One region of the Pseudomonas vanderleydeniana genome, then DNA from elsewhere that is predicted to be linked to it. Evidence: predicted binding sites of a transcription regulator. Region 1 holds the regulator's gene; the other holds the start of a gene.

Region 1 (4,033 bases):
ACTCAAGGCTCGATGATCGTCAAGGGCAACACCGTGACGCTCACCCGGACCAAGGACGGCGCCATCGACGTGGTGACCTCCGTGGGCAACCTGGCCTACTTCGAACAGAAGCAGAAGGCCACCGACCCACAACCCGTCCGCGGCTATGGCAAGACCATCCAGTACCATGCCCAGCAGAACCGCATCGTGCTGATCGACCAGGCCAAGGTAATCAACGAAGGCAACACCACCGAAGGCGAGAAAATCGTCTACGACACGGTGAAGCAGGTGGCGACCGCCGGCCGTGCCAACGGCAGCCCGATCACCACACCGCGCCAACGCATCGACATGGTTATCCAGCCGAAAAAGAAAACTGACGAGCACAAGGCGCAGTAATGGCAACTCTGAAAGCCCAGCATCTGGCCAAGGCCTACAAAAGTCGCCAGGTGGTGCGTGACGTCAGCCTGTCGATCGAAAGCGGACAGATCGTCGGCCTGCTCGGCCCCAACGGCGCCGGCAAGACCACCTGTTTCTACATGATCGTCGGCCTGGTCCAGGCCGATCAGGGCCGCGTCCTGATCGACAACCAGGACGTCAGCCACCAGCCGATGCACGGTCGTGCCCGCGCCGGGATCGGCTACCTGCCCCAGGAAGCCTCGATCTTCCGCAAGCTGTCGGTGGCCGACAACATCCTGGCAATTCTCGAGACCCGCAAGGACCTCGACAAGGCCGGCCGTCGCAAGGAACTGGAAAGCCTGCTGCAGGAATTCCACATCAGCCACATCCGCGACAACCTCGGCATGAGCCTGTCCGGTGGCGAGCGCCGCCGCGTGGAAATCGCCCGGGCCCTGGCGACCGCACCGAAGTTCATCCTGCTGGACGAACCGTTTGCCGGTGTCGACCCGATTTCCGTGGGTGACATCAAGCAGATCATCCACCACCTCAAGGCCAAGGGCATCGGTGTACTGATCACCGACCACAACGTCCGCGAGACCCTGGATATCTGCGAAACCGCCTATATCGTCAACGATGGACAGCTGATCGCCGAAGGCGATTCGGACACCATCCTGGCCAACGAACTGGTCAAGGAAGTCTACCTGGGCCACGAGTTCCGCCTGTAGGCATCGGGGAGCCCGATACCCGCCTGAGCGCATGGATTTTCGATAAAGACCACTGCTTTTTCCGGCTTTTTATTGTTACAGCGCTCTAGGCAAACACTCCGGCTTCAGGCATATAATTTGCTTATGTTTGGCGCTCCGGCGCCCTGTAGTGGATGGCGCATGCGCGCCGGCGAATAAGGTGTTAAGCCCCTGCCATGAAACCATCGCTCGTCCTTAAAATGGGCCAGCAGCTGACGATGACTCCGCAGCTGCAACAGGCCATCCGCCTGCTCCAATTGTCGACCCTGGATCTTCAGCAGGAAATCCAGGAAGCCCTGGAATCCAACCCGATGCTCGAGCGCCAGGAAGAAGGCGACGACTTCGACAACAGCGATCCAATGGCTGACAAGGCCGAGCAGAACACCACTCCCGAAATTCCGGAAACCTCCTACCAGCAGGAAGCGGCCCCCACCGTCGACAACATCGACGAAGGTGAATGGAGCGAGCGTATTCCCAACGAACTTCCGGTCGACACCGCCTGGGAAGACGTCTACCAGACCAGCGCCAGCAGCCTGCCCGGCAACGATGATGACGAGTGGGACTTCACCACCCGCACCTCGGCCGGCGAAAGCCTGCAAAGCCACCTGCTATGGCAGTTGAACCTGGCACCGATGTCCGACACCGATCGCCTGATCGCCGTGACCCTGATCGACTGCATCAACAACCAGGGCTACCTGGACGAGACCCTCGAGGAGATCCTCGAGGCGTTCGACCCGGAGCTGGACATCGAGCTGGACGAAATCGAAGCCGTCCTGCACCGCATCCAGCAGTTCGAGCCGGCCGGCATCGGCGCACGCAACCTCGGCGAGTGCCTGCTGCTGCAACTGCGCCAGTTGCCGGCCAAGACCCCATGGCTGAACGAAGCCAAGCGCCTGGTCACCGACTACATCGACCTGCTGGGCAGCCGCGACTACAGCCAACTGATGCGGCGCATGAAGCTCAAGGAAGACGAACTGCGCCAGGTCATCGAACTGGTGCAGAGCCTCAACCCGCGCCCGGGTTCGCAGATCGAATCCACCGAAGCCGAGTACGTGGTTCCCGACGTGATCGTGCGCAAGGACAACGAACGCTGGCTGGTGGAACTGAACCAGGAGTCGGTACCGCGCCTGCGGGTCAATCCGCAGTACGCCGGCTTTGTCCGCCGCGCCGACACCAGCGCCGACAACACCTTCATGCGCAACCAGCTGCAGGAAGCCCGCTGGTTCATCAAGAGCCTGCAAAGCCGCAACGAGACGCTGATGAAGGTCGCGACCCAGATCGTCGAGCACCAGCGCGGCTTCCTGGAATACGGCGACGAGGCCATGAAGCCGCTGGTGCTGCACGATATCGCCGAAGCGGTGGGCATGCACGAATCGACCATTTCCCGGGTCACCACCCAGAAATTCATGCATACCCCTCGTGGTATCTATGAGTTGAAATACTTTTTCTCGAGCCACGTCAGCACCTCCGAAGGCGGCGAATGCTCGTCCACGGCGATCCGCGCGATCATCAAGAAACTGGTTGCGGCGGAAAATCAGAAAAAGCCGTTGAGCGACAGCAAGATCGCTGGTTTACTGGAGGCACAAGGCATTCAGGTCGCCCGTCGTACCGTCGCCAAGTACCGCGAATCCCTCGGGATCGCGCCTTCCAGCGAACGGAAGCGGTTGATGTAACCGCCGGGCGTGCCACAGCGTTCCAGTGGCAAGCCACCAGGCTTGCCGCTTTATGCACTGGCAACGAAGGAGAAGCTGTATGCAAGTCAACATCAGTGGACACCAACTGGAAGTGACCGAACCACTGCGTGCCTATATCGGCGAGAAGCTCGACCGATTGGAACGCCACTTCGACAAGATCACCAACGTACAGGTGACAATGGCCGTCGAGAAGCTGAAGCAGAAAATCGAGGCCACTTTGCATATCCACGGCGGCGAGGTGGTTGCCAACGCAGAACATGACGACATGTATGCAGCGATCGACCTGCTGACCGACAAGCTGGACCGCCAACTGAAAAAGCATAAGGAAAAGAACCTGCACCTGCTCCAAGGTACGGGTCGCTAACACCCTCCCATGATTCGACTTGAAAATATCCTGACCCCCGGCCGTTCCCTGGTGAACGTGCCGGGCGGCAGTAAAAAGCGTGCACTTGAACAAATTGCCAACCTGATCAGCCGCGAAGTGCCCGATCTGGAAATGCAGGATGTCTACGAGAGCCTGATTGCCCGTGAAAAGCTCGGCTCCACCGGTTTTGGCAATGGCATCGCCATTCCCCACTGCCGGCTCAAGGGCTGCGAGGCGCCCATCAGTGCCCTGATGCACCTGGACGCGCCCATCGATTTCGACGCCATCGACGGTGCCCCGGTCGACCTGCTGTTCGTGCTGCTGGTCCCACAGGCTGCCACCGATGCGCACCTGGAACTGCTCCGGCAGATCGCCAGCATGCTGGACCGCAAGGAGGTGCGCGACCGACTGCGTAGCGCACCCAGCAATGAAGCCCTGTATCAGGTTGTCCTGGACGTACAGAACGGTCAGTAACCATGCGCTTGATCATCGTCAGCGGCCGCTCCGGCTCAGGTAAAAGCACCGCCCTCGACGTCCTCGAGGACAACGGCTATTACTGCATCGACAACCTGCCCGCCGGGCTGTTGCCGGAGTTGGCCGAGCGGGCGCTGATCCACACCGAACTCGCGCAACCACTGGTCGCCGTCTCCATCGATGCACGCAACCTGCCCAGCCACCTGTCACGCTTTCCCGAGTTGCTGGACGAAGTCCGCAGCCGGCATATCCACTGTGACGTGCTGTATCTGGATGCCGACGAGGAAACCCTGCTCAAGCGCTTCTCCGAGACCCGCCGACGCCATCCACTGAGCAGCGCCAACCGCTCGTTGGCCGAAGCCATCCGGGACGAGAGCAACCTG
Region 2 (4,033 bases), 2.0 Mb from region 1:
TGGAGGCGTACTCGCCATTTTCGGACAGCAATGACCAGGACTGTCGCAGAATATTCCAGGCAATAAAAAACCGGCCTGGTGGGGCCGGTTTTGGGGGATGGTGCCGGAGATAGGAATCGAACCTACGACCTTCGCGTTACGAGTGCGCTGCTCTACCGACTGAGCTACACCGGCGTGGCGCTAACGCTAGCATCGGGCGACGAACGGAGCAAGCTAATCGGGCTTGATCGCGATTACGCCTTGTGCCCAGAAGCGCGGCTGGAGATGACCACCATATTGTTGCTGGTAGAGCTTGTTGCGCTCCTCCAGGTGCGGCACGTCGCGGATGACCACGTAGACCAGGAACAGCACGGCGGCGGTGCTGATGCCCATCCAGGACCAGTGGATGAGCGCATTGGGTTTGGCGGGTTCGCTTTTCCAGACGTGAATGCCCATCAGCCAGCCGACCACCAGGGACAGCCACAGCTGGGAGTACGGCATGACGATCACGCCGTCGACCATGGATTGAGTCAGCGCGCCGATCAGGCTGGCGAACAGGCAGACACGCAGCAGGTCGACCGGATCGTTGGAGTCGGCGCGTTCGCGGACCAGGCGGAAAGTGGCCCAGAGTCCACGGCCGACCAGCCACATCACCAGCAGGGTGGAGGGGATGCCCCACTCGCAGGCCCACTGCAGGATGGCCTGGTGCGGGTGGGCGGCGATGGGGTTGTGGATATCGGCGAAGTGCATGGGGCCGAAGCCGAGCCAGGGGCGTTCGCGGATCATGTCCCAGGCTTGTTGCCAGAGGGGGCCACGGCCGGAGAGGGAGGTGGTGAGGCGGTCGCTGGCAGCGTTGGTGACCTCGATGCCGAGATAGCCGGTTAGTACGTTGAACAAGAGCCAGTAGAGGGTGATGCCGAGAGCGACGGCAAGGAGTTGCCAGGCGATCCAACGTTTGCCGGAGTGGCCGGCGATGAACAGCACGCAAGCTGCTGCCCCCATTCCTAGCCAGCTGCCGCGAGTTCCACCGGTTATACAGATCAACCACCAGAGGGCCAGGAGTGAGAAGACCAATACACGGGTAGAGCGCTGAGCGTGGGATAGCAGCAACGGAAGCGTCAGCAACGGCAGGGTGAAGGTTTGGAACTGACCGTAGAAGCGTTTGTTGGAGAAGCCTGCAATCAGGCGATCAGTATCCAAGACCGCAGGAGCAGTCATAAAAACATCAAGCCCGACAACCAGAAATTGAAAGGTCTTGATAGCGCAAAGCAATACAAGGAACAGCAACAAGGCTCTGTCACCCTCCTCACTCAAGGTAACCCTTGCCACGGAAAAAGCCAATGCCGCGAGGCATAAACCAACAGCCAAGGACAGCTCGACAAGGCCCCATTGCGGCTGGCGTGCCCCCAATGAAGAGCAGAGCCCCAGCAGGGTCATGAGGGAACAAGCAGTGCCAGATAGGCCGTCAAGCCTCCTCGCTGCAATCAGAGGAGTCAAAGACGCCATAAACCCCAGCGCCGTCAGCAAGACGAGAGCCTGAATAGAGCGCTGCCAGTCATGCCCACTGACTGGAAGAGAAATCGATACAGCCATCAGAACAAGACAGGCCAGCAGGTAAATTTTTCCTTTCAAAATGAGTGCACTATCAATAAATGAATTGGAACCAAAAAGCAGAGCAACGGCTATTACTGCTTTGGCACGTGACTTGCTGAGGATCCAGAAAAGCGCCAAACGTCAAAAAACAGAATCCATCAAGAGGTAGTACCCATGAACGCGATGCAAAAGGGCTTTACGCTGATTGAACTAATGATCGTTGTGGCGATCATTGGCATTTTGGCAGCTGTTGCGCTACCGGCCTATCAGAACTACACGAGAAAGGCAGCATACACCGAAGTTGTAGCAGCTATGGATCCGGTCAAAACAGCAATCACCATCTGTTTTCAACAAACGTCTGCTATTGGACAGTGCAACACTGCGGCGCTCTTGAATATCACGCTACCGACCAACCAAGCGGGCGGGGCCCTGAACACCATTGCCGTCTCGGCAGCAGGTGTAATCACCGCAACCCCCAACGCCTACAAGGGGATCGCTGCGGCCGATACCTGCACTCTCACACCAGATGCAAACTTTCAATACTGGACTTACGGTGGGAACTGTGTGACCAATGGGTATGTCAAAAACTAACGTAACCTAAGTGGTATCTGGCAAAACCCTGGAGTTAAGAGCCGCCGTAAGTACTTCGCTACGGCGGTTTTTCATGTCCCCAAAAAATATCGCAGTGTTTTATCAAGCAGACGGTAGCGTGCTACGCCACGACAAAAAATGACATTTTTTGTCACCCCCACGGTCAAATTTGGCACCGCCGCCCGACTAGGCTATAAGACTCCAAGTGTATGTGCCTGGTGCTCCAATGAACGATATCGCCCTTTCCGGCCTGGCCAAGCAACTGGTCGCGGCCGAGCTGATTACCGACAAGAACGCCCAGCAGGCGTTTCAGCAAGCCCAACGCAATCGGATCTCACTGGTCAGCTATCTGGTACAGAACAAGTTGGTAAAAAGCCGCCAGGTCGCAGAGGTCGCCTCCGAGCATTTCGGTGTTGCCCTGCTCGACCTGAGCTGTCTCGACAAGGAGAGCCAACCTAAGGGCTTGGTCAGCGAGAAGCTGATCCGCCAGCACCACGTCCTGCCCCTGTGGCGTCGAGGCAACAAGCTGTTTGTCGGCATCTCGGACCCGAGCAACCATCAGGCGATCACCGATATCCAGTTCAGCACCGGCCTGAACACCGAAGCCATCCTGGTCGAGGATGACAAGCTTACCGATGCCATCGACAAGTTCTTCGACAACCACGTATCAGGCATCGACGACATCGGCGATATCGACCTGGACGGCCTGGACATCGAGTCGGTCGACGATAAGAAGCACGAAGCCATTGCCGGTCAGGACGCGGATGACGCGCCAGTGGTGCGCTTCGTCAACAAGATGTTGCTGGATGCCATCAAGGGCGGCTCCTCCGACCTGCACTTCGAACCTTATGAAAAGATCTATCGTGTGCGCCTACGTACCGACGGTATGCTGAAGGAAGTCGCCCGGCCACCCATTCACCTGTCTGGTCGGATCGCAGCACGCCTGAAAGTGATGGCCAGCATGGATATTTCCGAGCGCCGAAAACCCCAGGACGGCCGCATCAAGATGCGGATTTCGAAGACCAAGGCCATCGACTTCCGGGTCAACACCCTGCCGACCCTGTGGGGCGAAAAGATCGTGATGCGGATCCTCGACCCTTCCAGCGCACAGATGGGTATCGATGCGCTGGGTTACGAGCCAGACCAGAAAGAGCTCTACCTCTCAGCCCTGAAACAGCCTCAGGGCATGATTCTGGTCACCGGCCCCACTGGTTCCGGCAAGACCGTCTCGCTGTATACCGGCCTGAATATTCTCAACACCGTGGACATCAATATCTCCACCGCCGAAGACCCGGTGGAGATCAACATGGAAGGCATCAACCAGGTCAACGTCAATCCGAAACAGGGCCTGGACTTCGCCCAGGCCCTGCGCTCGTTCCTGCGCCAGGACCCGGACGTGATCATGGTTGGTGAGATCCGCGACCTGGAAACCGCCGAAATCGCGATCAAGGCGGCCCAGACCGGCCACATGGTGCTGTCGACCCTGCACACCAACAGCGCCGCGGAAACACTGACTCGCCTGCAGAACATGGGCATTCCCGGCTTCAACATCGCCACTTCGGTCAGCCTGATCATCGCCCAGCGTCTGGCACGCAAGCTGTGCTCGCACTGCAAGAAGGAAATGGATATACCCGAGGAAGCCCTGATCAAGGAGGGATTCCCATCGGAACAGATCGGCCGGTTCAAGATCTACGAACCGGTCGGCTGCGACCAATGCAATGGTGGCTACAAAGGTCGTATCGGTATCTACGAGGTGGTGAAGAACACTTCCGCACTTCAGCGCCTGATCATGGCCGAGGGCAATTCGATTGAAATCGATGAGCAGATGCGCAAGGACGGTTTCAACGACCTGCGGACCTCAGGCTTGCGC

What was found. Region 1 encodes sigma-54, which starts transcription at its own class of promoters, with help from an activator protein. Its sites were predicted from a motif close to ANTGGCATNNANNTTGCTNT; they were not measured.
Region 2: HU752_RS05360 (pilin) is a predicted target of sigma-54. The motif match lies at 1,672-1,691, and genes of this name have one in related genera.

Annotation. Positions count from the first base shown of each region.
Region 1 is NZ_CP077093.1:6,204,518-6,208,550, forward strand. It holds gene lptA (lipopolysaccharide transport periplasmic protein LptA) at 1-375, shown strand, start outside; gene lptB (LPS export ABC transporter ATP-binding protein) at 375-1,100, shown strand; gene HU752_RS27920 (RNA polymerase factor sigma-54) at 1,295-2,791, shown strand; gene hpf (ribosome hibernation-promoting factor, HPF/YfiA family) at 2,871-3,176, shown strand; gene ptsN (PTS IIA-like nitrogen regulatory protein PtsN) at 3,186-3,650, shown strand; gene rapZ (RNase adapter RapZ) at 3,653-4,033, shown strand, end outside.
Region 2 is NZ_CP077093.1:1,195,758-1,199,790, reverse strand. It holds tRNA gene HU752_RS05370 (tRNA-Thr) at 99-174, opposite strand; gene HU752_RS05365 (O-antigen ligase family protein) at 214-1,572, opposite strand; gene HU752_RS05360 (pilin) at 1,756-2,163, shown strand; gene pilB (type IV-A pilus assembly ATPase PilB) at 2,390-4,033, shown strand, end outside.